Regions from separate parts of the Paucibacter hankyongi genome, predicted to be linked through region 2. Evidence: predicted binding sites of a transcription regulator. Region 2 holds the regulator's gene; the other holds the start of a gene.
What was found. Region 2 encodes HrcA, which represses chaperone genes, less so after heat shock. Its sites were predicted from a motif close to TTAGCACTCNNNNNNNNNGAGTGCTAA; they were not measured.

Region 1: the regulator HrcA is predicted to act here: its motif matches at 1,014-1,040, upstream of groES (co-chaperone GroES).

The regions. Positions count from the first base shown of each region.
Region 1 is NZ_JBBHJX010000025.1:14,311-29,005, reverse strand. Features, by position in the region: gene WG899_RS21455 (ATPase, T2SS/T4P/T4SS family) at 1-941, shown strand, start outside; gene groES (co-chaperone GroES) at 1,155-1,445, shown strand; RNA gene WG899_RS21445 (sX9 sRNA) at 1,494-1,567, shown strand; gene groL (chaperonin GroEL) at 1,626-3,275, shown strand; gene WG899_RS21435 (DUF1631 family protein) at 3,487-5,496, shown strand; gene WG899_RS21430 (alpha/beta fold hydrolase) at 5,497-6,384, opposite strand; gene yihA (ribosome biogenesis GTP-binding protein YihA/YsxC) at 6,441-7,256, opposite strand; gene WG899_RS21420 (c-type cytochrome) at 7,325-7,948, shown strand; gene WG899_RS21415 (cytochrome c biogenesis protein ResB) at 8,162-10,222, shown strand; gene ccsB (c-type cytochrome biogenesis protein CcsB) at 10,219-11,613, shown strand; gene WG899_RS21405 (substrate-binding periplasmic protein) at 11,645-12,478, shown strand; gene msrP (protein-methionine-sulfoxide reductase catalytic subunit MsrP) at 12,627-13,625, shown strand; gene msrQ (protein-methionine-sulfoxide reductase heme-binding subunit MsrQ) at 13,634-14,263, shown strand; gene WG899_RS21390 (SDR family oxidoreductase) at 14,334-14,695, shown strand, end outside.
Region 2 is NZ_JBBHJX010000018.1:9,342-24,036, reverse strand. Features, by position in the region: gene WG899_RS19490 (peptidase domain-containing ABC transporter) at 1-851, opposite strand, end outside; gene WG899_RS19485 (HlyD family secretion protein) at 1,848-3,017, opposite strand; gene WG899_RS19480 (IS3 family transposase) at 3,787-3,936, shown strand; gene WG899_RS19475 (rolling circle replication-associated protein) at 4,102-5,367, opposite strand; gene WG899_RS19470 (hypothetical protein) at 5,837-6,892, opposite strand; gene WG899_RS19465 (hypothetical protein) at 6,889-8,199, opposite strand; gene WG899_RS19460 (DUF3987 domain-containing protein) at 8,374-9,765, opposite strand; gene WG899_RS19455 (hypothetical protein) at 9,811-10,083, opposite strand; gene WG899_RS19450 (hypothetical protein) at 10,178-11,227, shown strand; tRNA gene WG899_RS19445 (tRNA-Ile) at 11,350-11,426, opposite strand; gene hrcA (heat-inducible transcriptional repressor HrcA) at 11,492-12,511, opposite strand; gene WG899_RS19435 (NAD kinase) at 12,593-13,468, shown strand; gene recN (DNA repair protein RecN) at 13,468-14,695, shown strand, end outside.

The DNA of each region.
Region 1 (14,695 bases), on a different contig from region 2:
ATATCGCGGTCAATGCCGCACTGACCGGACACCTGGTGTTCGCAACACTGCACACCATGGACGCCATGCGGGCCATACCGCGCCTGGTCGAATTGGGAGTCCGACCTACGGTCCTTGCTGATACGCTGGTTGGAGTCATGTCGCAACGCCTTATGCGCAAGCTGTGCACGCACTGCCGAGCGCCCGTGGTCGAGCCCCTGGCGCCGTTGGAGCGACTGTTCCGCGACCTGACCGACGAATCTCCGGTATATCGGGCTGTCGGCTGTGCCGAATGCAATTACACCGGGTACAGCGGACGCTTGCCCGTCGCAGAGGTCATCGAGGTCAATGACAGGCTGCGCGCAGCCTTTCTCGCGAACAGGATTGACAACGCCACACTGGTGGGAGCGCTACCCGATGGCTGGCAAAGCATTCAGGTCAATGCGGCGAATTGGATTGTTTCGGGTGAATCGACGCCGGAAGAAGCCTATGCCAATCTTGGCACGGCCTTCTGGACTGCCTTGAGCCATTCCAGTAAACGGCGTGTGCCAATTCAGGACGCAATCGCCCAAGCGAGCAATCACTCATCTGCCACGGCCCTGACCGCCTTGGTCGTCACACCCGATCCCGCTTTGGGCAATCGGCTTGTCGATCTGCTCGGGCATGCTGCCTACCAAGCCCGCTGGGAGGCTACCGGCTCCGGAGCACGGGCCATCCTTGAGGCCAATCAGGACGTGCAATTGCTGATCGCGGATACCGCAGCCGGAGGGGACTCCGAAGACATGCTCCGCAATCTGCGTCGAGAACTGGCCTGGTCCGGCTTGCCGGTGATCTTGCTGGTGGACCCGGCTGAATCGGACTTCCTGGCCCTGCTCGAGTCATTTGGCGTAACAGATTTTCTGCACAAGCCGGTTGTGCCAGAGTTGCTGATTTCGCGCGCACAGTCCGTGCTTCACCGCTGAATAGTCTGTCTACGACTTCAATAACCAAGAACAGGACTTGAAAGCGTCACACCCGCCCATATAATTCGATTGCTAGCACTCAAGCCAATCGAGTGCTAACGACCCAAGATACCCGGCCGGACCGGGTGTCCGAGGTCTCGAATATCCCTGACCGGTTCACTGGCCCCGCCAGCACCCGGCCCAACGAAGACCCGAAACTCTCTAGGAGATGTGATGAACCTGCGTCCTCTGCACGATCGCGTGATCGTTAAGCGCCTCGAACAAGAAACCAAGACTGCCTCGGGCATCTTCATCCCTGACGCCGCCGCTGAAAAGCCGGACCAAGGTGAAGTGCTGGCCGTCGGTAACGGCAAGCGCAACGACCGTGGCGACCTGATCGCCCTGAACGTCAAGGTCGGTGACCGCGTTCTGTTCGGCAAGTACTCGGGCCAGACCGTCAAGGTTGATGGCAATGAACTCCTCGTGATGCGCGAAGAAGACCTCTTCGCTGTGGTCGAGAAGTAAAGCTACTGCGCGACGCGCTGGCGTCGTTGGGCGGTGCTCGGAATCCTCACGTGCAGCAAGCACGCTCCGGTTCCTCCGCTCCGTCCGCCTAGCCAGAGCGCCGCTCGCTACGCTTTTCTTCTCAACCATTGATTGGGCAAGCAAAAGCGTGGTCCTTATTCACGAATTTGGAGAAATTTCATGGCAGCAAAAGACGTAGTTTTCGGCGGCGAAGCCCGCGCACGCATGGTTGAAGGCGTGAACATCTTGGCCAATGCGGTCAAGGTGACCCTGGGTCCTAAGGGCCGCAATGTGGTGCTGGAGCGTTCGTACGGCGCGCCTACCGTGACCAAGGACGGTGTGTCCGTGGCCAAGGAAGTCGAGCTGAAAGACAAGCTGCAGAACATGGGCGCGCAGATGGTCAAGGAAGTCGCTTCCAAGACTTCTGACAACGCCGGTGACGGCACCACGACAGCTACCGTGCTGGCTCAAGCCATCGTGCGCGAAGGCATGAAGTACGTGGCCGCCGGTATGAACCCGATGGACCTGAAGCGCGGCATCGACAAGGCTGTGACAGCCCTGGTCGCCGAGTTGAAGAAGGCTTCGAAGGCCACCACCACTTCCAAGGAAATCGCTCAAGTTGGCTCGATCTCGGCCAATAGCGACGAGTCGATCGGCAAGATCATTGCTGACGCGATGGACAAGGTCGGCAAGGAAGGCGTCATCACCGTCGAAGACGGCAAGTCGCTGGACAACGAGTTGGACGTCGTCGAAGGTATGCAATTCGACCGCGGCTACCTGAGCCCTTACTTCATCAACAACCCTGAGAAGCAAGCCGCTCTGTTGGACAACCCTTTCGTGCTGCTGTACGACAAGAAGATCTCCAACATCCGCGACCTGCTGCCTACGCTGGAGCAAGTGGCCAAGTCGGGCCGCCCGCTGCTGATCATTGCTGAAGATGTGGACGGCGAAGCGCTGGCGACCCTGGTGGTCAACACCATCCGCGGCATCCTGAAGGTTGTGGCTGTGAAGGCTCCTGGCTTCGGCGACCGCCGCAAGGCCATGCTGGAAGACATCGCCATCCTGACTGGCGGCAAGGTCATCGCCGAAGAAGTCGGCCTGACTCTGGAGAAGGTCACTTTGGCCGATCTGGGCCAAGCCAAGCGCGTCGAAGTGGGCAAGGAAAACACCACCATCATCGACGGCCTGGGCGCTGCAGCTGACATCGAAGCTCGCGTCAAGCAAGTGCGTATTCAGATCGAAGAAGCGACCAGCGACTACGACCGTGAAAAGCTGCAAGAGCGCGTGGCCAAGCTGGCCGGCGGTGTTGCACTGATCAAGGTTGGCGCTGCCACCGAAGTCGAAATGAAGGAAAAGAAGGCCCGCGTTGAAGACGCCCTGCACGCCACTCGCGCTGCTGTGGAAGAAGGCATCGTGGCCGGTGGTGGCGTGGCTCTGCTGCGCGCCAAGCAAGCGGCTGGCGCCATCAAGGGCGACAACGCTGACCAAGACGCCGGCATCAAGCTGGTGCTCAAGGCCATCGAAGCTCCTCTGCGCGAAATCGTGGCCAACGCCGGTGGCGAAGCCTCGGTGGTCGTGAACGCTGTGTTGGCCGGTTCGGGCAACCACGGCTTCAACGCTGCCAACGACACCTACGGTGACATGATCGAAATGGGCATTCTGGACCCGACCAAGGTGACACGTACTGCGCTGCAGAACGCCGCTTCGGTTGCTTCGCTGATGCTGACCACCGAGTGCATGATCGCTGAAACACCGAAGGACGACGCTCCTGCCGGTGGCATGCCTGGCGGCATGGGCGGCATGGGTGGCATGGGCGATATGGGCATGTAATGCCTGCGGGGTCAGGACTTGCCTTCACCGGCAAGACCCGGCCCCCATCGCTCGGCACTTGAGATGCCGATCGGTGAGAGTTTTCTCACGCAAAGGGGAGTCGCGAAAGCGGCTCCCCTTTTTTTCGTCCCGCCAGGGCTCAATATGTCATGCTGGCGGTCACTCCGTGCTGCCGATTGATAATCAAAGCCTCCCTGGCCAAGCCTTTTCCATGTCCTCGCGTCCGACCCTGCAATCTCTTTTAGACGAAGCGCTGAGCGAAGCGCCGGCCTTGAGCCGCCATTTGCTCAACACGATCCAAGCCGCGCTGGACTCCCGCACCCAATATTTCCCCCTGCTGGAAGGCTGGCGCCGCATGCGCGCCCGCTTTTGCCAGGACTTCCAGTCAGCCCTGATTCCCCTGATTCAAAGCGCAGGACAAGGGCACGACCCGCTCCAGCAGCAGCGCAGCGCCGGCGGACTGGACTCTTTGCGCCTGGTGGATGAGCGCCAGGCCCTGCAGGATGTGGCCATTGCCCATGTGATCCAGGCGGTGGAAGACCAATCTCGCCCCGAGTTGCATCAACTCGGCAATTTCTTTGCCGCGCTGCGCGGCACTGCGCGCGCCCGCAAGAACGAAAACCCGCTCCGGCCTGCACTGTTTGCGCAAGCCTTGCTGCAGGCCTTGTCCAGTACGGAGATGGAGCCACAGCGCCGCTATGAGTTGATGCAAGTGGCCGCCACCCCCATGGCCCAGGACCTGCACCGCATCTATGGCCAGTTATGCGCCAGACTACGCGCGGCCGAGCTGAGTCAGTTGGTGGCCAGCCACGCGTCCAGAAGCCAAGACACCAATGCCGCCCACCGCTTTGCGCTGGCCAGCCGCCACAGTGAACCGGCCACGCTGGACGGTTTGGCGCGCCGTGTGCAGGAGCACAACACGCGGCCGCAGGGCATTGGCGCCAGCGCATCGGGCCAGGCGCCGGTCTTCATCGCCAAGGCCGGGCCCGATATGTTGAGCCGGCTTTACGACCAAATCCTGGCCGACCCGCGCTTGTTAGCACCGCTGAAAGCCTTGTTGGCCCGGCTTCAGGTTGCCGTGGTGCGCTTGTCGCGCAATGACTCCAGCTTGCTGCATCGCCAAGACCATCCAACTTGGGCCCTGCTGAACCGGGTGGCAGCACATGGCATGGCCTTCGAGCGGGCCGATGACGAGCAATTCCAAAGCTTTCTACGCAGCATGGACGTTGAGGTTCAGGGGCTGATTGACGCCCCCTTGCCCACCGCAATGCTGTTCGAGCAGACGTTCAGCCGAGTGGACAAGATGCTCAGCAAGCAAGCGCAACAGCGCAGCGAACGCAGCGCCGCCGCCCTCGCCTCACTAGAACGCGAACAGTTGCGCAAGCAGTGGCTGGACCTGCTGCGCGAGCAACTCAGGGCGCAGACCGCTGATGCCCCGTTGGGGCCTCGGCTGCGCCAGTTCTTGCAAACCGCATGGGCCGAGGTGATCGTGCAGGCCATGGTGCTGCATGGCCGCGAGTCCGAGGCGGCCATGGCCCGCATTGAATGGGTCGACGAGTTGCTGGAGAGCCTGCACACGCCGATCGACGAGCCCGCTCGCCACGCACTGCGCCAGCGCTTGCCGGCGCTGATCGACGCCTTGCGCTCGGGTTGCGAGGCCATCGCGCTAGCCGCTGACAAACGTGAATCGGTGATGCAGGAGTTGATGCAGCAGCACAGCCGACTGCTGCGAGGCATGAGCGCACTGGATGAAAGCGACACCGTGCCGCAGTCGCTGGCAGACGCCAACGGATCCCGCGAACTGAGCCAGGAAGAATTGCTGCAGCGCTTGTTGAACGAGCGAGAGTCGCAACTGCCCGAGCATTGGGCTCACACCCGCGTCGACCGCGGCGAGTTGCCAACGGTGCCGGTGCAGTTGTACGACCAAGACAACCAGCGCGCCTCGCTGGCTGCCATCAAGGGCTGGATGGACGCGTTGCATATCGGCGGCTGGTACCACCTCTTCATCCAAAGCGACTGGCTGACCGCGCAGATCGCATGGATCAGCGACAACCAGCAGTACTACCTATTCGTCGGCCAAGACTCCGACGAGCGGCACTCATTGACCCGCGCAGCCCTGGAACGTTTGCTGGCCAATGGCCTGATCACCGCCCTGGACGAAACCAGTCTGCTGCAACGCGCCGTCGACACCTTGATGCAGGACCTCGCCCAGCAAGGCTAATCAGATCGAAGCCACAAAGGCTTCGATCGCCTCGCAGATCAACTGAGGCTGCTCGTGAATGATCCAATGCGTCGCACCCGCCACGCGGCGCAACTGCATCTGCGGCACGAACTGATCCAAACCCTCCAATAGCGCCGGCGGCAAGGCCGTATCGGCCTCACCCCAAATCACCAAGGTCGGCAGCGCCGCCGTCACGAATTCGGGTGCAAAACTGAGCGTCATCAGCGAGCGATCCGTAGCCGTTGGCGGGCGCAGCGGCGAAGCACGGTAGTAGTTCAAAGGACCACGCAAACCGCAGCCCCATATTGCGCGATAGCGTTGCCGGGTGCTCGCATCCAGCCAAGTGGCCGCGCCCATCTGGGTCAAGAAGGGCCAGAGTCGCTCGTAGTCATTGGCAGCGAGCAGTGCTTCAGCGTCCGGCCGGCACAAGAAGTTCATATAGGCGCTGGCGGCTTGCTGAGCCGGGTTGCTTTGCAACTCGCGCAGAAAGGTCGCCGGGTGCGGCGAGTTGATGATCACCAAGCGGCGCATCAGATCGGGCCTTTGCACGGCCAGATTCCAAGCCAGCGCGCCGCCCCAGTCATGCGCCACCAGCGCCGCCAAGGGCTCTGTACCACCCCAGGCGATCAAGGCCGCGATGTCCTGCATCAAAGGCTTGACGCGATAAGCATCCACCTCGACGGGCGCACTCGAATGCTCGAATCCGCGCAGATTCGGCGCTAGGCATCGGTAACGCTTCCCCAGGCTGAGCATCACCTCGTCCCAGATGAAGGCGCCCTCGGGAAAACCGTGCAAGAACAACAGCCGGGGCGCGCCTTCCGGGCCACAAGCGCGGCAAGACAGGCTGATGCCATGGGGCAGCAGCACATCAAAGCTGTCTATTTGCATCCACCACCCTTCCTTTTCAGCCGCCCAGTATCCGGGCGGCACGAGGGCTCAGCGTGTCATACCGGTGACAGCGGAGTTGCGGAGTTTGGATTTGCCTCGACATTTGTGCCCTGGGCTTCGGCAGCCACGGCAGCCGCAACTGCAGCGGCATTGAATTCCGCTTCGGTCACCACGCGCGCCGCCTGCACCCAGGCATGCAGGGTCTGCGCCACCTTGGCGACGCCGAGTTTCTTCAGGGCCGAGAACAGCGTCACGGTGATGTCCGACGCCTCGGTCTCCAGCTGTTTCATATAGGCGCGGGTGCCAAACAAAGCGGCATCGGCGTCCTTGCGATTGAGCTTGTCGGCCTTGGTCAACAAGACCAGCAGCTTGACTTCGCCAGAGCGCACGCGCGGCTCAACGAACTCCAGCAACTGCTTGTCCAGATCGGTCAGACCCAGACGCGAGTCCACCATCAGCACCACACCCGAGAGGCTACGCCGCACCGCCAGATAGTCGGCCATGACCTTTTGCCAACGCAGCTTGGCGGCCTTGGCCACCGCGGCATAGCCATAACCAGGCAGGTCGGCGAACCAGGCGTTGGCGGCATCTTTGGGACCGAGCTCAAACAAATTGATATGCTGCGTCCGACCAGGTGTTTTGGAGGCAAAAGCCAAGCGCTTTTGCTGAGCCAAGGTGTTGATCGCGGTGGACTTGCCGGCGTTGGAGCGGCCCACGAAAGCAATTTCGGGCAGCTCACTCGCAGGCAGATGCACCAACTCGCTGGCCGTTGTCAAGAAACGGGCCGTGTGGGTCCATCCCAACACCACCTTGTCCGATGGCGATGTCTCAATTTCCGCAGAATGCTGCGGCACAGAAGAGGTGTTGGTCATGAAGTGTTCTGGCTGAATGGATTGCCATTGTAAAATCTTAAAGTTGCGCTTACCGAATCTATAAATTCATGACTAAGACTGCCGCTTTCCTGTTGTCGGGCCTCCTGCTTGCCGCTTCGGCCGCAAATGCCAACGAGGCCAAGGCCTCTTCCAAGCCTGATCTGGCCAAGGGTCAAGCCATTTCGGCCCAGGTTTGCGCCGCCTGCCACACGGCAGACGGCTCGCGCGGCAGCCCCGCCAACCCCATCCTGCAAGGCCAGCACCCCGAGTACTTGGCCAAGCAATTGACCGAATTCAAGTCCGGCGCCCGCAATAACGCGGTCATGAAGGGCATGGCTTCGACCTTGTCCGACGAGGACATCAAGAACGTCGCCGCCTTCTACGCCTCGAAGACCGCCAAGGCCGGATTTGCCAAGAACAAGGACCTGATCACCCTGGGTGAGAAGATCTACCGTGGTGGCATTGCCGACCGTCAGATCCCCGCTTGCGCTGGTTGCCACAGCCCCTCTGGCGCCGGTCTGCCCGCCCAGTATCCACGTCTGGCCGGCCAACACAGCGACTACACCGAGTTGCAGCTGAACGCCTTCCGCGCCGGCACCCGTGCCAACAACGCGCAGATGGCCGGTGTGGCCGCCAAGATGAACGACCGCGAGATCAAGGCTGTCTCCGACTACATCGCCGGCCTGCGCTGAGTCCTGCTCGGCACTATTCAAGCCGAGCCGCCGTCAGGCTACATATCCTCAAAAAGGCCGGTGAGATTCACCGGCCTTTTTTCTTGGTTCTCGCACTAGATCCCGATGTCCACCGACACCCCCACCATCTGCGAATCCCCGGGCAACACCCCGCCCGAGTCCCCCCGGCCCGCGGGTGAATGGGGCCGCGAACTGCTCGATTTGCTGTCCTCGATGCGCTTTGCCATCGCCCTGTTGACGGTCATTTGCATCGCCTCCGTCATCGGCACCGTGGTCAAGCAACGCGAACCACTGAACAACTACGTCAACCAGTTCGGCCCCTTCTGGGCCGAGGTGTTTGGCAAGTTCGACCTCTACACCGTCTACGGCGCCTGGTGGTTCTTGTTGATCCTGGCCTTTTTGGTCATCTCCACCAGTCTGTGTATTGCGCGCAACGCCCCCAAGATCATTCATGATCTGAAAAACTACAAAGAGCATGTCCGCGAGCAATCGCTGCAAGCCTTTCATCACAAGGCGCTCGGGCATCTGAATGTCGCCCCGGAAGCGGCGCTGAACCAAGTGGCCGCCTATTTGACGGCAGAGGGCTGGAAGGCCAAGGTGCAAGCCCGCGAACGAGGCGTGATGGTGGCGGCCCGCAAGGGGTCGGCCAACAAGATCGGCTATCTGGCGGCGCATTCAGCCATCGTGCTGATCTGCCTGGGCGGCCTACTCGACGGCGACCTGCTGGTGCGCGCCCTGATGTGGGCACAGGGCAAGACCATTTACCAAGGCGGCGGTTTCATCAGCGAGGTCAAGGCCGAGCACCGCTTGAGCACCAACAACCCGAGCTTTCGCGGCAACTTGATGGTGCCCGAGGGCGGGCGCGCCGCCACGGCCATTTTGTCCATGCCCAACGGCGTGGTGCTGCAGGACCTGCCCTTTGATGTGGAACTGAAGAAGTTCATCGTCGAGTACTACGACACCGGCATGCCCAAGCTGTTCGCCAGCGATGTCAGCATCCGAGACCATGAAAGCGGCGCCATCACCGAAGCCAAGATCAAGGTCAACGAGCCCCTCATCCACCGCGGCGTGGCGATTTACCAGAGCAGCTTCGAGGACGGCGGCTCCGACTTGAAGCTCACCGCGCGGCCCATGGGTCGCGCCGATGCCCCCGGCGGTTCCTCATTCGCCATCGAAGGCAAGGTCGGCAGCAACACCGAACTGAAGAGCGAGACCCAAAAGCTAACGCTTGAATTCGCCGGCCTGCGGGTCATCAACGTGGAAAACCTGGGCGGCAACCCCAACGGTGCCGGAGGCACCGATGTGCGCAAGGTGGATCTGGTTGACTCGCTGCAAAACCACCTGGGCAGCGGCGCCAAGCCCAAGGGCGACAAGGCCTTGCACAATGTCGGCCCGTCCTTCAGCTACCGCTTGCGCGACGCCGCCGGCCAGGCGCGCGAGTTCAACAACTATATGGTGCCGGTCGAGTTGGATGGCCAACGGGTCTTCCTGGCCGGCGTACGCGAAAGCGCGACCGAGGCCTTCCGCTACCTGCGCATTCCGGCCGATGATCAGCAAAGTATGGACGGCTGGCTGCGCCTGCGTGACGGTCTGATGGACAAGGCCCTGCGTGAGCGCGCCGCGCGCCGCTACGCCGAGGCCGCCACGCCGAACGACAAACCGCAGATGACGCCACAGCTGCAGGCCACCGCCCGCCGCGCGCTGGCTCTGTTTGCCGGCGCCGAGGGCATCAAGCCAGACGACAAGACCACGCCCATCACCGGCGGTTTGCCGGCGCTGTCGCAATTCATCGAGGCCGAGGTGCCGGAGGCGGAGCGGCAGCGCGTCTCCGAGGTGCTCTTGCGCATCCTCAATGGCAGCTTGTTCGAGCTCTATAAATTGGGCCGTGAACAGGCCAAGTTAGCCGTCCCCACACCGGATGCAGCCACCCAGTCCTTCATGACGCAGTCGGTACTGGCGCTGTCGGACAGCATGTTCTACCCGGCACCGGTGCTGCTGCAGTTGGACGATTTCAAGCAGGTTCAGGCCAGTGTCTTTCAGGTGGCGCGAGCACCGGGACAGAAACTCGTATATCTTGGCGCCGTGCTGCTCATCATCGGCGTGTTTGCGATGCTCTACATCAAGGAGCGCCGCTTGTGGATTTGGTTAGAGCCCGCGCCAGGCCAAATCGAAGCCACCCGCGTTCGAATGGCTTTGTCCAGCACCCGTGAAACGCCCGATACGGGCACCGAATTTGAGCAACTCAAGCTTGATCTTTTGAAGGAAGGCGTATGAATTCCGCCAGCAGCACCGTCAGCCCCAACACCAGCAGCACTGCGAGCGCCAGCATTCTCATTGGGCGGCGCGGCTATTTCGCCAGCCGTGACCTCTTTGACTGGCTGTTCGCCGCCTTGATCATTGCCGGCGGCTTGTTCGCCTTCTCGCGCTACGGCGCATCGATGGACGGCTACGAAGAAGGCATTCTGATCTTCGCCATGCCGGCATTGATCGCCCTCGGTTGGTTCTGGCGACCGCTGCGCATTCTGGTGCTGGCCGCTGGCGCAGCCAGCCTCTTGGCCATCAATCTGTATGGGCAGAACACCGATGCATTCGGTGCCGACCTGGCCGCGGCCGACAAGGTCTTCCTGCTCAAGTACGCCCTCTCCAGCCAGAGCGCCATTCTGTGGATGAGCCTGCTGTTTTTCATGAGCACGCTGTTCTACTGGGGTGGTTTCTTCGCCAAGAGCGGCGAAAACAGCGTGGCCGAGGCAATCGGTTCGCGGCTGGCCTGGGGCGCCGTCTTCATGGCCCTGATCGGCACCATGGTGCGCTGGTTCGAAAGCCATCAGATCGCCCCCGACATCGGGCACATCCCGGTCAGCAATCTCTACGAAGTGTTCGTGCTGTTTTGCTGGATGACGGCGCTGTTCTACCTCTACTACGAGGCCCGTTTCAAGACCCGTGCGCTCGGCGCCTATGTGCTGCTGGTGATCACCGCGGCGGTGAGCTTCCTGCTTTGGTACACGGTGGCGCGCGAGGCGCATGAGATCCAACCGCTGGTGCCGGCCCTGCAAAGCTGGTGGATGAAGATTCACGTGCCGGCCAACTTCGTCGGCTACGGCACCTTCGCGCTGGCCGCCATGGTGGCCATGGCCTATCTGCTCAAGACCGCCTCGCAGCGCGCGCTGTTGATTGGTCTGATCGGCCTGCCGGTCGGCCTGATTGCGGCCATCTTGGCGGCGCGCTTTTTCGCCGCCGGTTTGCCGCCAGAAACCATCCAGGGTCTGGACGGCTGGGCCCGCAAGATGACGGGGCTGTTGGTGTTCTTCGGCATCTGCGTGGCCTTGCGCAAGCCTTTGACCGCTCGTCTGCCGGCTCTGACGACGCTGGAAGACCTGATGTACAAGTCCATCGCCCTGGGCTTTGCCTTCTTCACCATCGCCACCATCCTGGGCGCCTTCTGGGCTGCCGAGGCCTGGGGAGGTTATTGGAGCTGGGACCCGAAGGAAACCTGGGCCTTGATCGTCTGGCTGAACTATGCGGCCTGGCTGCATATGCGCCTGATGAAAGGCCTGCGCGGCATGGTCTCGGCCTGGTGGGCTTTGTGCGGCTTGGTGATCACCACCTTCGCCTTCCTGGGCGTGAATATGTTCCTGTCCGGTCTGCACTCCTACGGCACGCTGTAAACCGATATTCAAGCGGACACTCAAGCGGCTCATGCAACTCTCGCACCAGGCCGCCCAAAGCCATTCTTACCCGGCGACCTTGCGAATCTCGGCCCGCTGCTTGGTCAGGTTTTTACTCGCGTTGAGTGCCCTGATCGGCCTGGCAACCCAGGCCGCGCCCTTGCAAATCGCCACCGGCGAATTGCCGCCCTATGCAACGCAGTCGCGCGCGGACCAGGGCATTGCACTGGAAATCGTGCGCCGCGCGTTTGCGCTCTCCGGCCATGAAGTGGAGTACCACTTTCTGCCCTGGCCGAGAGCCCAGCAGGAAACCAAGGCCGGGCATTTCGACGCCTCGGCCTACTGGGGCGCATCCGCCGAGAGACGGCGCGACTTCCTGCTCAGCGACAACGTCTTGACCGAGCAATGGCTGATCGTGCACCGTCGATCCGTGCCGCTGCAATGGCGCGAAATAAAGGACCTGAAGGCCTACTCCCTCGGCTTCATTCGCGACTACACCTACACACCCGAATTCTGGGACTTGATCAAAAGCGGCTCGATCAAGGGCGACGCCACGCCCACGGATCTGGCCGGCTTGCGCAAAATGCTGCTGGGGCGAATGGACGCCATGCCCATGGAGCGCAATGTCGCGTGCGACCTCTTGAGCCGGCACTTCAAGCCCAGCGAAGCCGCAAAGCTCGCCGCCTACCCGCGCGCACTGACCGATAGCTTCACCACCCATCTGATCCTGCCTCCGCAACGCCCTCGCAGCGCGGGGTTGCTGGCCGACTTCAATCGCGGTCTCAAGCGCCTCAAAGACAGCGGCGAGCATGCCGCCCTGATGAAGTCGGTGTCATGCCCGATGGGTTGGAAGGAGGGGCCATAAACCCTGGCGCGTCTGGCGCCATCGAGAGACTTGGCGTTTTCTGCCCCCTATGAAAAGCCCGCGCTGAGCGGAAATTTCTAGCAAGCCGTAAGCTTTGGCCCTGCTGTCACGACTGACAGTCATTGCAACTCGACCACCAAAGGCTGCCATGCGCCGTGCTGAGCTTCATTCCGCTTTCGGATCCCAAATCCAGAGCTCCGACATCACTCCACAAGAAGTCTATTTGCGGCGCCGGCAATGGCTGCAAGTACTGGCTGCTAGCGGAGCGGGCACCGCCTTGGCCACATGGGCCGGCCGAGAGGCATTGGCCCAAGTGACGGGCGGCGGCAAGCTGGCCCAGTTGCAAGGGGCTCGCAGCGCAGTCGCCGGGGCCATGACGATGGACAAGCCCACCCGTTACCAAGACGCCAGCAGCTACAACAACTTCTACGAATTCGGCACCGACAAGGCCGACCCCGCGCGCACCGCCGGCACACTGAGGACCCGCCCCTGGACCGTCAGCGTCGAGGGCGAGGTCGGCAAACCCATGGTCTTCGACCTCGACAGCCTGCTCAAACTCAGCCCGATGGAGGAGCGTATCTACCGACTGCGCTGCGTCGAGGGCTGGTCGATGGTGATTCCCTGGGTAGGCTACTCGCTGGCCGAGCTGATCAAGAAGGTGGAGCCCACGTCCAAGGCCAAGTTCGTCGAGTTCACCACCCTGGCCGACAAGAGTCAGATGCCTGGCCTGCGCAATGGTTCGCTGGACTGGCCTTATGTCGAAGGCCTGCGCATCGACGAGGCCATGCACCCGCTGACCCTGCTGAGCTTTGGCATGTATGGCGAGGTCTTGCCCAATCAAAACGGCGCACCGGTACGCCTGGTCGTGCCCTGGAAGTACGGCTTCAAATCGGCCAAGTCCATCGTCAAAATCCGCTTCGTCGAAAAGCAACCCGTCAGCAGTTGGACCAAGGCCGCACAGCAAGAGTACGGTTTCTACTCCAACGTCAACCCGCAGGTTGACCACCCGCGCTGGAGCCAGGCCAGTGAGCGCCGCATCGGCGAAGACGGCCTGTTTGCCAAAAAGCGCCCGACGCTGATGTTCAACGGCTACGAGGCCCAGGTCGGGCAGCTCTACGCCGGCATGGACCTGAAGAAGAACTACTGATTCGAGCCATGGTCAAGGTCAAATCGATCTGGCTGCCCCCCGCAGCCAAGCCGCTGCTGTTCGTCTCTTGCTTGCTGCCCTTGGCCTATCTGGTCTGGGGCGCGGCCAACGAGCAGCTGGGCGCCAACCCGGCCGAGGCGTTGATACGCCAGCTGGGCGATTGGAGCTTGCGCGCGCTCTGCCTGACGCTGGCCATCACGCCGCTACGCACCGCGCTGAACCTGCCCGCTCTGGCGCGCTTTCGGCGCATGCTGGGCCTCTTCACCTTTTTCTACGCCAGCCTGCATCTGCTCGCCTACGGCTGGCTGGACATGGGCCTGGCGTTTGGCGACATCGGCCGCGACATCCTCAAGCGGCCCTTCATCCTGATGGGTTTTGTGGCCTGGTCGCTGCTGCTGCCGCTGGCGGCCACTTCTTTCAATCGCGCCATTAAGGCGCTGGGAGCAAAGAACTGGCAAAAGTTGCACAAGCTGGTTTACTTGATCGCCGGCATCGGCCTGCTGCACTTCTTCTGGATGCGCGCCGGCAAGCAGAATTTCGGCGAGCCGCTGATCTATCTGATCACCATCGCCGGACTGCTGGGCTGGCGGCTGCTGAACGTGCGGCGCAAAGCGACAGCAGGGCGGCAAACAGGATAAGCCACCGTTGATTACCAGGCTTGGCCGCCCCACCAGGGCAGCGTTTCGGCGCGGCTGAGATAATCGGGGCATGAATGACCGTCCCGTCGCCTTGATCACCGGATGCGCGCGCCGCCTCGGCCGCAGCATGGCGCTTGATTTGGCCGCCCATGGCTACGACATTGCCGTGCATTACCGCCAATCGCGCCAAGAGGCCGAAGCCTTGCAGGCCGAGTTGCAGGCGCACGGCGCCGGTGCCGCCTTGTTTGCTGCCGACCTGGCCGACGAAGCCGCTTGCGAGGCCTTGGTGCCGGCGGTGGTGGCGCAGTTCGGCCGCCTGGATGCGGTAGTCAACAATGCCTCGCTGTTCGAGTACGACGATATCGAGAGCTTCAGCTACGCCTCGATGGAGGCGCATTGGCGCGCCAACACTGGGCCGGCCATTGTGTTGGC
Region 2 (14,695 bases):
ACCGCCATCAGGCCATCCAACACAGCTTCGATGGCTGCAGTGGTCAAGGTCTTTTGAATGGCGTTGACGGCGCCGAAGCGCGAGGTGATGTCGCCCAAGTGGCGTTTCTCAAAAAAGTCCACCGGCAAAAGTACCAGATGAGCAAACACATTGCTCATCCATTGCAGCGACAGCGTTTGGCCCAGCACCATCACCATCCAGGAGCGGGCCAGGCCGATAGATGTTTGCACGACCAGGAGCAGGCCAAAGCCAATCACCAGCACGGCCAGAAGGTCGCGGTCGCCTGAGGCCAGCACATCGTCCACCACCATCTGGTTGAACAAGGGGGCCACGATGGCGAACATCTCCAACACCACGGCCACGGCAAAGATTTGCAGCAGCGAGCGCTTGAGGCCCATCAACCTGCCGGTCAAGGCTCGCAAAGACACGCGGGCCGCCGGCGCTTGGGACTTGAACTCCGCATTGGGGCTCAACTCCAAAGCCACGCCGGTGAAGTGGCGGGAGATTTCGCTCATGGATAAGCGCCGCTCGCCCACAGCAGGGTCGAGAATCAGGGCAGATCTGCCGCCTCGCACCCGTTTTTTAAGGACGACGAAGTGGTTGAGGTCCCAGTGGAGGATGCAAGGGGTCTGTAATTCCCCAAGTTCGTCCAGGTCCAGGCGTAAAGGCCGAGATGAAAAGCCCAGGGCAGCCGCATGCGAGATCAACTGCTGCAGAGACGCACCCTTGAGGCTGACGGGGAAGCGGCGTCGCAGATCGGCAATGTCTTGATGCAGGCCGTGAGCGCTGCAGATCATCACGAGGCTGGCGAGGGCGCATTCACTCGATTCTGATTGGAGCTGCAGCCTCATACTCTCCCATTTACCCTCAAATAGTTTTCCAGTGCCAAATTTTGACAAAATAACTTCTGACGAAATTTATTCGAATCGCATCGATCATTTTTATGGATACATCCAGTTTCCGATCGTAATTTTTATCCGCAGCGGGATGCTGCGTCAGATACTTGGCTGGCTTCAATTCTACGTGTGAAATTATATATTTTTGGCAATATTTTTTAATTGATTGCGCAAAATTCATTCTTTGCGCTCATTTTTTTGAAAAATTGCGATTATTTTTTTAATGATCAAAAAAATTACCCATAAAATAGTGCCCACAGGAATAATGAATGCCAACAAAACATTAACGGCATTAGCGACGTGGTCCATGCATTTGGCCTCAATTCTACTCAGTGATGGGCTTCGATAAAATCTTAAATAAATATAATTAAAGCCATCACAATTCAGTTACTTCTGAAATTCACTAAATGGATGAGGAAATTTTTTAATTTCAATTCCTCATCGTTCTTGGTCTATTGAAATTACATTGCCACCTGTGCCCGTGGTGGATCCGGGGTGTAGCCGGTTATCCCACCAAGAGCACCCAAAAGTGCGCTGCTATCATAGCTGCCTCCTGAGTATTCTGAACTCCAGCTAGTGGTTATCTGGCCGCTCGAGTCATAACTAGTCTTAACAACTGTAACATTTCCAGTTGCAATTTGACAGGTTATATTAACGCCAGCTGCTCCTATCTTGTACACCAAGGGATTAAGGGTAAGAAGCCCAGCTGTGCCGCCCAATCCTTCGCCTAGTAGAAAGCAGCCCAGGGATCCCCCAATGCCGTTGTTGCCAATTCTCAAAGTGTATTGGCCGAAGGTAAAATCCGCTCCGCCAGATACTTCCGATAATTCTTGACTTGCAAGTTCTCTCATATTAAAAAATCTCAAATTTATAGAGTTAATAGCCAATTAAAAACTGAATGCGGATAAATGTACTCCTTTCGTTTTAATTTCGTTTTTTAAGTGGATTTAACTAATAATGTATTTTTGATGCTGATAATACTGGCTCCAACATCCACTCGCAAATTGCCCTGCGGTCCTGCATGATGTCGGCATCCAGTGCCATGCCCGCCTTCAGCAATTGCGTGTTGCCATAGGTGTTGATGGCCTGCTTTTTTAACTTCACGTTGACTCGGTATAGGGGTTCATTGGCCTGGGCCGCTGCGAGCAGGGCTTGTCCTTGCCCCCCGGGCAAGTCCTGCGCAGCTATGGGCGTCTGGCTGATGCTTTGCACTTCACCTTCAGCCATGCCGAATTTCTGATAGGGGTAGGCCGCATAACGCAACCAAACGGCTTGGCCGGGTTTGATGAAACCGGCGGTGCGGCTGGGGGCATAAAGTTGGGCTTCCAGCTCTGAATTTATTTGCCCCTTACTTTCTGGCACCAAGCTCAGCAAGGTTTGCCCGACTTGAATCGCCTGGCCAGGATGAATATCGAGTGCAGTGACCCGGCCCGCCTGCGCTGCTCTTAAGGTTAGGCCGCCACGGGCGTCGTTTTCAGTCGATTCCTGGCTCAAACTCGCCAGCCCGCGGTCGACCTGGGCTAGGTTGGTGCGGCTTGCAGTTTCGTTGTTGAGCATTTCGGCGCGGGTTGCTTGAATGTCTCTTTGCAAGGCCGCCAGGCTTCGCTCGGCATTGCGCTCCCGCAATTGCACATCAAGCAATTCCTCCTGCTTTTGCTGCAACTGCACTGCGGAGACGAAGCTGTCTTTTTCCAGCTCGGTGTAGCGGGCCAAGCTCTTGGCGGCCAAGCCGGCGCGCAGGCGGTTGGCGTCCAACTCGCCTTGCGCTTGACGTTCCTCAGCGGCCAAGCTGCGCAGGCGGTCGTTCAGGGCGTCTTGGCGCTGGCGTTGCTGCTGTTGGGTCAAAAAACGTTCGGTGTCTAGGCTGGCGCGGCGCTGCGCCAGGGCTTGGGCGTTGAGGGTGGCGGCATCGCCCAAGGCGGTGTTGCGTTCGCTTTTTAATCGCATCAGCACTTGGCCGGCTTGCACCACATCGCCCTCATGCACCAGCAGTTCCGTCAAAACGCCGGCTTGCGGTGCGCTCACGGTCAACAGGCCGGCCGTGGGCATCAGCAGCCCGGGCAGTTTGGCCTTGCGGGTGACTTCGCCCCAAATGGCAAAGGTGACCAAGGTCAAAGCCATAAATAATGAGAGGCCGGTCACCCAAGCAAAGCTGGGTGGACGCCCAATGCGGATACTGCCAAGCCACTGCATTTGAGCGGCTTGCATTACCTCGGCCCTGAACAGTGATGCGTTCCTGCTGTCATTACTCACTAACCCTCCTCGAATCGCATGGCTCTTTAGCCTGCTGAGGCAAAGTATGCCAATTCGACACAAAAATTCATTCACCCTCTCTTGGGGGGCGTTGAATGTGGCCGAAGCGTTTAGGGGCATACCAATTTGCTGCGCGCGATTAGCAAATCGGGCGCCCACTGTCATCTGTAAGAGTTAGCAGGTTCTACGGCTAAGGAAAATCGATCCGGCGTGGTGCCGGCGCGACGATTGACCTGAGCCTCTCCGCCCGTACCAACGCAAAGGTGCCAGAGCTCGTACCTCCAGATATTGACGGACATGACAAAGTGCAAGTACGCAAACACACGGGGCCTTGGGATCCTCAAACGGACTGAGACCGGGATAGCTATGGGAGAGATTCACCACAATTGGCGTGCCTAGTAAGGAGGTATGCCGGCTAAAGTGCAAAGCGGCTGCAACAACATGAATGCGAGAACGCCAAGCTCAAGCTACGGATTGAGGCCAACCTCGACATCCAAGCGCTACAGGAAGTCTTCGGCGTAAAGCCCTAGCCACGCAGGGCGGCGCGGGGCTGCGATCAAGAGATTGCCCAGGATCACTTGTTCGAAAGCCTAGCCGCCTGGTGGGGCTCTCTAGGGACAGCCATGGCAACCGGCCCATGGTGGTTGAGACCACGCAGAAACTCAGCGCGAAAATCGTCGAGATCGCGCAAGTGCGGCAGCGTTTCGGCTATCGCCGCATCCGTGACCTACTGGGTCCGCATTTTCTGAGCGCGAGCCGCAAACGCATCTATCGTCTGTACAACTAGGCGCAGTTGGCTGTTCGCATCCAGCGTATGCGCGCCGTTGACGGCATCTTGCGCAAGTGCTTTATCTGCGTGTCTTTATGTTTGCTAGCCAAAATTGCTCGGCATCACGACAGGCCAAGGCCGATTGAGCGTTCTTGGCCTCTTTGCTGCCTTTATGCCCAAACCTCAAAGGCCAGCCGGATACGGAGCCCTGCCCGCTTCAGTTCGCGGTCTACCTGCTACCTTCTTTTTTGGCGGTTGGCTCATTCCGAACGTTCGATATTTCGGGCCGTTCTTGCGCTTGAGTTGCTGTTCACTCTTGGTCAGATACTTGATGTTGGTTCGCAGGGCCTGGCGGCGAGCAAAGTCGACAGCATTGATTTGACCAGTCCCCTCGCCATGTCCTTTTTCGCGATGCATCTGACGATCACTGTTGCTGTTTCGGTAGGAGCCCTGCCCTTCCGTGATCACGTCACGCCAGTATTCACCGATGCTTCTGGCAATGTTTACATCGGCCTTCCTTTTGGTTGAGTACGCGATCAAGATGTGGACATGGAGTCCACTTTTTTTGCCGTCTTCGATCTTCCAGATGTAGCCAGTGATACCTGAAAGCAAACGATTCGCTCGTCGGTTGTTGAGCAAACGCTGGAGATGTCGCTGAACATCTTCAGGCCGGATGTGGTGACGCACACTCGTCTTGTAGTTCAGGCACAGCATCAAAAATAGGTGCCTTGAGCGCCACTCAAACATCTCTCTCTCCCACATCAGCGCTCGACCTAGACGCCGGTTCGCGTTGCGCTCATGCTGGCGAAGACGCGCCTTGAACCGGGATTTCTCACATTGATCTCTGATGCATGAGATCAACTCGTTGAAGAGATCGGCATACCGCCACCTTGACGCAGCGTCAAAGTGCAGCGGATCTCCGAACGAGAAGTCCTCCGAAAGCAGCTTCAGTTCTTTGGCTGCGTCAAAGAAGACGTCGACGCGCGGGCTGTAGTCGTACTGATCTGAATAGCTCGCCAACACTGACTTCACCGCAACGTAGTAGCGCTCCAGGCTCTTCTGAATGAGCAATATCCGACCTCGGTCATCAAACGTTACTTCAAAAGCCAACTCCTTCGTAGCGCGGATTTCTTCGACCATCAACTCAATTTGTGCCAGGGGCATTAACTTGCCGTAGTCTTCATGAACAACAAGGCTTGATCTCTCCCCTTCCGTCTTTCCTTCTGTGTGGTGGTCAAAATCGAGATCCTGGTAGGTCTCGAAAACTCCATTCCGAACAAGCTTGTTTAGAGCTGGAGCCGCTGCAGCAGGAATACAGGCAGTTTGTATTGGACGGCGAGACGGTGTGATCACCGTCCCCGCCTGACGCACGAAGGGACGATGGCGAGACAAGTGATGATGGTCAGTGCTGGTTGGAACAGGGTGCGCTACGGATTGGATGTTGTTCATGATTGCTCGTCTTTCAATCGGCTGTTGATGTTGCCGAGTAGACCGATGACTGAACAAGTTAGGCATGGATCCAAGTTGGATGTGAATATGGATTCCATAGATAGATTTCCGTGGATAGATCGTGGATAGCGTCGATAGATTCCATGGGTATGGATTTCATCGATGAATTCCATACCTTCATCGATTTCATCGATTCCATAGGAATTCCATAGGAAGCAGAAGTCTTCAGTAAAAAGTCACTCGTGACTGCCGCGTGTTTTTGACCAACACCTACGAGCCGGCTGTGAGTTCTTGACCCCGATGAGCATGCAGACTTGTGACATCACCAAAGCAGATGTTCATGGCCAGATGCAACGGGACGCGGGAGTCCAAGTCGTCTCGGCGCAAGGATTCTGGGGATACCAGGGCACCTCAGTCACGCAAGTCACCCGTAACGCGCGGTACGTTGGCCCCGGAACGCAAGCGGGCGTCACAGGGCTCGCCGAACCTCAGCTGCCATAGCGCGCGCGCATTCCAAGTACTCACGAATCTCGGTCACTGTGGGCTTAACGCGCCCGGCCTTAATCTCCGGCAGGACTCGATCAACCAGCAGACGTACCTTGCTCTGCTTTGAATCGATCACACCTTCCACAGGCATGACCGGCTCGCACACCTGTTCGACAAGTGCGGTACTGACCGGTACCTCTGGCGTGACTGGCGAAATGACAGGCGGTACCGGCACCGCGCCCGACGGCATCACCGTGACCGGATCATCAGTCTTCGTCGGCGCGGATACTGCGGCCGCCAAGTCGATCCGCTGCAACACGAAGAACCAGCACAAGCAGGCAGTACCCTCCAGGATCAAGGCAAACAGAACTCCAATGGTCAATCCCATCGCACCACTGGTCACACCCAGAAGGCCAACAAGGCGTTCGGTCACCGGGTCGTCCTTCACCGCGGCCTTGCGGGCCTCCAACCGCTCCTGATTCTGTTGCCAGCGCCGAACCTCATCAGCCTCGGCTTCCAGCGCTGCAATGCGAGCCCTCAGGACCGCCTCGCGGGCATCGAGGCGTGAACAGTCGGCAAGGCAGCGCCTAGACCGCAACTGAGCCAGGTCTGCCTTGACTTCAGCCAATTCCATCAGAATCAACGAAGCAACGCGCCTGGGTGATCTTGCATGCGCGCTGAGGGATGCCTCCGTGGACACTGCGGCAGCCATACGCTGTGCACCGGCCTGCGCCTGTGCCGACAAAAAGTAGCTGGTTTGGCCGTACACGATGTATACGATGCACGCCGCCGAAATGGCGATGGCCCCTAGCCGGGGTAAGGCCGATACCTGGCGAAATATTGGCATCAGCAAATGTGCACCGAGTACAGCAACGATCCCCACGCCAGCGTGGAACAGCCGCTCATTCGGACTGCTACCGAGCAGACGCCCGGCCTCGACCGCAATACACAAGGAAATGCCACTTGCCAGTAGGGCGAGGGCCAGGCTAAGCGCCCAAGGAACGTCAAAGTTCACCACTTGAGGGATTGCGCGCTTCATGGATGAACTCCGTGCTGCAGTTCAGAGCTACCGTTTTCTGCCACGAGGAGCGGCATATGCACCGGAACTGCCACTCCAACCACCGACTGAGCAATTTCTGCTTGATGCGGCCAAGTGCTTTTCGCACCAAACGAATGACGATTTCGGATGCGCGCTGCGCTGCCTGCGCCCCTGGTTGGTTTGACTGGCCGGCGCACACCCTCCTGGTGTGCAGCGCTTCGGCGATGGACCAAGCCGGTGGCAAACAGATTGCACCCTGGGTAGGGCAAACACTGCACAGCCAGCAGCACACCACCCATGCGGTCCATCAATTCCTGCCGCAACGTTTTCCGCTCGACCTTGGCGTTATCGGCAAGTGCTGTGATCCGTCGGGCGGTATCGATCGCCGGCCAAGGTTCCAGCACTCGGAAGCAACCTTGACCGCGTGTGATCGACTGCCAGTAGCTGCCGATTTCGCCCCCCAGGCCAGCAGGGTCCATCTGCATACCGTCAAAGATCAAAGAAAGCCGCAAGCCATAACCAGCTACCGGGGTGAACTGGACTCGCCAGACATACCCTTGCAGTTCTTTGAAGAGCGTTGTCTTGCCTTTCATGTTCGCGAAGAGATGCTTGCGATCGCTTTGGACTTTGGCGAACGGTACTTTGACTTGGGCGGGCTCAGTTTGGTCCAGACTACGGCCACCCCAGTACGCGTCGGCTTCGGCCCGTTCGACGTCGTTCAAGGTCTCAATGAGTTCCGAAACTTCTTTGGGCGTAAGCCTCGACGCAAGATAGTCCAGTTCGAGTTCAACCAACGTGAAGCGCTGTACATGCTTGCTGACCCTCCCCATCAGTTCAATCAGCCGATCGGCGTTTCTCTCGTACTTCCCTTGCCAATCTGCAGCCCGCTTCCTAAGGCGACATTTCTTAGCCTCGGCACGCATTTGTAATACGAAGTCCTCGAGAACTTCCTCGACAGTGGGGCCAGTCACGGTGCGGGTACTCAAAGAGAAGCCTTCTAGGTGCCGGATTGCGTGTTCGCGGTAAGTGCGAAGGAAGAGCACCACGTAGGGGTGAAACGTGTACTGACGGCTGAACAGCCGCCAGTAGCCATGCAGCCAAGCTAGGTGTTGTGCAAGCACAGTGAACAGTTCTCTGGCTGGCCAACTGCGTCGTTGGCTGGTCACACGGACATTCATATCGCCCTCAACAACCAGGCGCATAAAGCTCAAGCAAAGACCAAGGCTTTCAAGATGGTTGCTGTTGAGCCTGTACCGACGCCCGGTTAGGTCAGCAAGTTCGTAGTCATGTGTAGTGCAATTCATCATGGTTTACTCCCGAAAAGCAATGGGCCACCCGGGCATTTGAGCGATGCGCAGTTGCAGGCATCGGCACGACAGTCAGGGTCGAACCAGTTGTTTGCTTTTTGATTTGCGCCCACGCCCCTGGGCACCACCACAGCCAGCGGGCTGTGGTGGTTTCTTGATCCGCCGTTCGGTGATTCAGTGGCCCAAGGAAAGGGGCTGATGAACACAAAGGAGATCCTTGCGTCCTTGCAGGAAGATCGATACACGGCCCTGACCGCAAAGCTCAGCCAGCGCTCGGTCAAAGCGCGCCTTGGACAGGCCGACGTTGAACGACTGACGGCGTACTGAGGTCAACTCATGGGCCCAACTACCCGTGACGGCGCAGTGTCGATGCAGGGCCTCACCCAGACGCTGTACGTCCACTTCGGCCTGGCTCGGCTTGACTGGGACGTCGGTCATGCGCTCGTACTGCTCAATGCTCCAGCGCCCAATGACATCAGCGGCCTGCATCACATCGAGTTGGATCTCGCCGTCAGTTCCGAATTCAAAAACATGCAGGACGCCGGCCAGGCGCAGGATGCGCTCGGAGTGGCGGGCGACGTAAGCATTCAAGGTCTGCCCACGCGAATGACCCCAGTAACGATTGCGCAGCTCTTCACCGCTGGCGATCAGGAACTCGCTGGCGTCTTTGGAGAGGCGCAATACGGGGCGATCCAAGCCCGATGTCACTTGCTTAATGCTGGCCTCGATCAGTGTTTTGACGCGCTTTTCGTAGGCTTCGCGGACCTCATTGCTGAAGGTCACACCGTGAAATGCCTTCGGGATTTGGGCGGAGCAAGCCTGAGCCACAAAAAGGCGATTCACCAAGCCGACACCGGCGTTGCTGCCGGCCAGCAACTGGTGACCGACGCCGTCGATACCCGGCTGTTCGGCCAACAGCATATTGAAGCGATGACCAGTGAGCGCAATGCGGCCGTCCTTGACTCGGGCGTGATTGATGTCGTCGCCATCGTTCAGTTTCGCGAGCGTCGGCGAGGCAGCCTTGACCAACTGCTTGCACTGTCCAGCATCGTCGGAGAAGAGTCCAACCCATTTCCACTCACGCAAGTGCAAGATCAAGCCCTCGCGAGTGATGTCCTCGGCGAAGAGTGCCGGGGCGATTTTCTTCTCCGCGTTCCCAAGGGTCCAGGCGCGTACTTCGCGATCAATTGGATCGCGCAGTTGTTTGTACGGAACAGACTTGCCTGCACTGGAGGCGACCTGGAGGTAGGCACTGAAGCCAATCGACGCATGCTGGCCGTTCGGCCAAGCTATGTCGGCGAGGGACTGGACCAGCAAGGAAGCGAAGGCCGGAAGCTGCGTTCCAGCGATTGCCGAATCGAGGCCGCCATAAGTTAGATTGCATGACATGCGACCTAAAAGACCGGGCAGATTGTTCGTCGGCGCGTTGGTCGTGTGGGGTCGCCAGGTTTGGTTTGTCTTTTGGCCGGGATAACCCAAAGACATCGGTAGCTGGACTGGGCCAGCACTGACAGTGGCGGCAAAGAGACCCCGGCCAGGGGTCAGCGGATTCATTTTGTACGGCATGGTGTTCCTTGCTGTTTGGGCTCTATGTGACAAAGTCAAAGTGGGTCAGTTCTTGATCAGTTGCTCGATGGCATCTGCTGGCCACAAGAGGCGACGATTCGGCAGCTTCAAGGGTTTAACCGTGAAATACGAGCCCGTTTGGGCGTAGCGTTTTCGCAAGGTTTGGGGACTTAGGCCTAGCTGGGTGGCGAGTTCATCGGTGGTCCAGCACCGGCTTTCGCGTGACAGGTCGCCAGGCGGCGAGCACTTCAGGCCATTCGCCTCTAAAAGTCTGCACGGTGTATCAGTCGGAAGCTCCATATCGGCATTGACATTCATCGAGGTTCTCCTATGTGTGATGGAACGTCGTTGATGGTAGGGATGCAGAGGCAAGGTGAGAATTACTGATGGGAGCCGCTTTTTGGTAACGCACATGACCAACAAAAAGATCGACAACACGCTTTACATACACCTCGCTAACGTCATAAACCAGGCGCTGCCACTTGAGTACGCCATCCGCGCAGCCCGCCAAGCGAACCCTCGCGAGATGGAGCAACTGGCGGAGATCGCAGAGCAAATCAAGCAGTACTGGCTGGCCCTTGGCGCCAGCGAGCAAGAGATTCAGCACGACCGTCTGGTCGACCTCGTGTGGGATGTGCTTCAGGTCGGGTTGCCGATGAGTCGGCGGCATGACCGTGTATTCACCGATCGCGCTTTTGTAGAGTTGATCAACAAGGGGCTGGCCGGAGCGAGGGCCTCGTTTGGTGAAGCGGTGCAGCCATTGCGCTTGCCTGCCACGGACTACTTTCGGATCTGCGACCTACTCAACGGCAACGACATTGCCAAATTACTCACCGTCGTAGCTCGACGTCTCTATGAGTCTCGGGACTACCAGCCTCAGGACGACATCGCGTTGGAGAAGTTCGTGCATGGCGTACGCGAGCCGATACGGCTGCATCCGGGCTTGGAGTTCGTCACGAAACACCGATCGGACAGCCACCGTGGGGTCGAACGCTTCGGCATCGTTTTGGACACCGAGATGGAGTTCGACACAGCCGATTTGCAACGACTCGTCCGAGAGTTCCTGTATCAGTTCGCCCAACGTAGGAAGGCCCTGCGTGCGCCGACCGCCGTGGATCCGACATCGGAGGAGTTGATTCAGGCATTCCTGACGGACGATCTTCTTGGTCGAGTCACTCCGCATAAGGCCGACCGCATGAATAGTCTTCTAGGCCCCCTAGCGGGGCTGCAATGCTGGGACTTGGTGGAGCAGTACAGGCAGGAAGAGAAGGCGTCTCCAGTCGACGACGCCGTAGCGGCAGTCCTTGCGATACTTCATCCGAAGGACAAGGACCTGACAGGCCATGCCGGCATGAAGAAGAATTTCTACACGGCCAGAACGGCGATCAATAGCCTGCCATTTAGCGGGGCGGCGCCCGTTAGCCGCGCCAAGCGCAAATTACCACCGAAAGCGAGCACATGAGGTGTACATCGCTTGGGCTCGAGGTTGATCGAGAGCGATCCAGTTTGCCTACATGACGCCTACATGAAGTCAGAAAACAATAAAGCGAATTCCGAAAAACTAGCTTAAGTGCTTGATTTAATTGGTAGGCCGTGCAGGACTTGAACCTGCGACCAAAGGATTATGAGTCCTCTGCTCTAACCAACTGAGCTAACGGCCCCCGAGGGGTTTCCAAACTTCCGGCGTTGCACCGGAAGCGCGCGATTGTATAGGGCTTGTGCAACGCTATTTCTGCGACAGCGCTTGACTGATCATTCTTGAGGTGATGTCAACGATTTGAATCATCCGGTCATAGGCCATGCGCGTGGGGCCGATCACGCCCAGGGTACCCACCACTTGGCCGTTGACCTCATAGGGCGCAGAGACAATCGACAATTCCTCAAACGGAACGACCTGGCTCTCGCCGCCGATATAAATGCGCACGCCTTCGGCTCGGCTCGACACGTCCAACAAACGCATCAGCTGCGTTTTCTGCTCAAACATATCGAACAAGCGCCGCAAGCTGCCCATGTCGTTACTGAAATCCTGCACGGTGAGCAAATTGCGCTCGCCCGAGATGACCACGCGCTCCTGTTCGTCCACCATCGCCTCGGTGCCCGCCTGAACGGCCGCACTCATCAGGCCGGCGATTTCGCCGCGCAAGGCGTCGACCTCATGCTTGAGTCGCTCGCGCACCGACTCCAGGCTCAAGCCTGCGTAATGCGCATTGAGTCGATTGCTGGCCTCGGCCAATTCGGTCTGACTCAGGTCCTGCGCGGTGAAGATAACGCGGTTTTGCACATCACCATCGGGCGAGACCATGATGACCAAGACGCGCCGCTCGCCCAAGCGAAGAAATTCGATGTGATGAAAAACGCTGGGCTTGCGCGGCGCGGTCACCACGCCAACAAAGTTAGAAAGACTAGACAGCAGATGCGCGGCGCTGGCAATCACGCGCTGCGGCTGGTCGGGCTGCAGCTGCGTTTCGATCGGCCGCGAGTCCGCCCCCAGCAGGCCAGGCTGAGCGGTCAGCATGGTGTCGACAAAGAGCCGGTAACCGCGAGCGGTCGGAATGCGGCCGGCACTGGTGTGTGGGCTGGCGATCAAACCGAGCTCTTCCAGATCGGCCATCACATTGCGGATCGTGGCCGGACTGAGCTCCAGCCCGGAGGCCTTGGAAAGCGTGCGGGAACCGACAGGCTGGCCGTCCGCGATATAGCGTTCAACCAGAGTCTTCAGAAGGGATTTAGATCGCTCGTCGAGCATGCGCACATTGTAAGTTCCAGTCACGGGGCCGGCACCGCAACTTCAACGGACTGCCATATCCCTGTGGTGTAATTCTTCTCCATGGCCAAACGTTTCCAGCATGTGGCAATTGTGGGCAAGCATCAGGCCCGCGGCATACGCCCGCTCCTTGAAGAAATTGCCGAGTTCGTCACGCGGCAAGGACTCGATGTTTCCTTTGAGCGCGAAACCGCGCTCAACACCGGCATCACGACTTTTGATGCGCTGGCGAATGATGCTTTGGGGGCTCATTGCGACCTCGCCATCGTGGTCGGCGGTGACGGCACGATGTTGGGCTTCGCCCGTGAGATGGCTCGCTTCGGCGTGCCGCTGGTCGGCATCAACCAAGGGCGACTCGGCTTCATCACCGACATCTCGATCGAAAAATTCCGTGAGGCCTTGGCGCCAATCTTGGCGGGTGACTTCGAGATGGAACAGCGCCCGATGCTGGAAGGCGCAGTCTGGCGCGACGGCGAAAGCATCTTCGAGGGACTGGCGCTGAACGATGTGGTGGTCAGCCGCGGCGCCACCGCCAGCATGGTCGAGTTGCGCATCGATGTCGGCGACGAGTTCGTGGCCAATATGCGCGCGGACGGCGTGATCGTTGCCTCGCCCACTGGCTCCACCGCCTACTCGCTGTCGGCCGGCGGCCCCATCATGCACCCCAGCATCGCCGGCTGGCTGCTGGTGCCGATTGCCTCACACACGCTGTCCAACCGGCCTATCGTGCTGCCCGATATTGGTGAAGTCCGAATGGAAATCGTTGCCGGCCGCGACGCCAGCGTCAATTTCGATATGCAAAGCCTGGCCAGTCTGCTGCATGGCGACCGCATCACCGTGCGCCGCTCTGCGCACAAGGTGTGCTTCTTGCACCCCAAGGGCTGGAGCTATTACGCCACGCTGCGGCGCAAACTGCGTTGGTACGAGGGAGTCAGCTGATGTTGCGGCGCATGAATCTGCGCGATTTCGTGATCGTGACCGAGTTGGAACTGGATTTCGGCCCCGGCTTTGCCGTGTTGACCGGGGAAACCGGTGCAGGCAAATCGATTCTGGTTGATGCCTTGCAGTTGGCGCTGGGCAGCCGCGGCGATGCCGGCGTGGTGCGCGAAGGCGCCGCGCGCGCCGAAATTTCTGCGGAATTTGACCGCCCGCTGCATCTGACCACTTGGCTGGACGAAGCAGGCTTTGACCACGCCGGAGGCACCTTGCTGCTGCGCCGCGTGATCGACACGCAAGGCAAGAGCCGCGCCTGGATCAACGGCAGCCCGGCCACCGTGACCCAGTTGCGCGACTTGGCCGACAGCTTGTTGGACATCCATGGTCAACATGCCTGGCAGGGCCTGACCCGACCGGCCGCCGTGCGCGCCCTGCTGGACAGTTATGCCGACGTGGACACCCAAGCGCTGACCCAGGCCTTCGGCAACTGGAAAACGGCCGGAGACCAGCTGAACGCAGCCGAGAGTCGCCAAGCCGAACTCTCGCGCGAACGCGATCGACTCGCCTGGCAAATTGGTGAAGTCGCACGCCTGAGCCCCGCGCAAGATGAGTGGGACGAGCTGAATGCCGAACATCAGCGGCTGTCGCACGCGCAGTCCTTGCTGGATGCCGTTCAAGGCGCCCTGCAGGCCTTGAGTGAGGCCGAACCCAGCGCCGAATCGCAGACCGACAGTGCCCTCAATCAGTTGGACAAGGTGCTGAGCTACGACGCCAGGCTCGAGCCCGCCGTCGAGGCGCTGCGCGGCGCCCAGAGCCAGATTCAGGACGCCAGCCACGCGCTCAGCACCTATCTGCATGGCACCGAGTTGGAGCCCGCCAGGCTGCAAGAATTGGACGAGCGCCTGTCCGCCTGGCTGGGGCTGGCGCGGCGCTACCGATGTGCTCCAGCCGGGCTACCCGCCTTGCTCTCGCAATGGCAAGCCGAGTTGCAGCAATTGGACGCCGCCACCGACTTGGATGCCCTGAACAAAGCCTTGACTGCGGCCCGAGCGGCTTTCGACCAAGAAGCCCGGCGCATCAGCGTCGCACGCGGCGCGGCCGCGCCCAAATTGGCCGTGGCGGTAACGCAGGCCATGCAACAACTAGGCATGGCAGGCGGCCAGTTCGAGATCGCCCTGTTGCCACAGGATCAGCCGCAAAGCTTCGGCCTGGAGTCGGCCGAATTCCTGG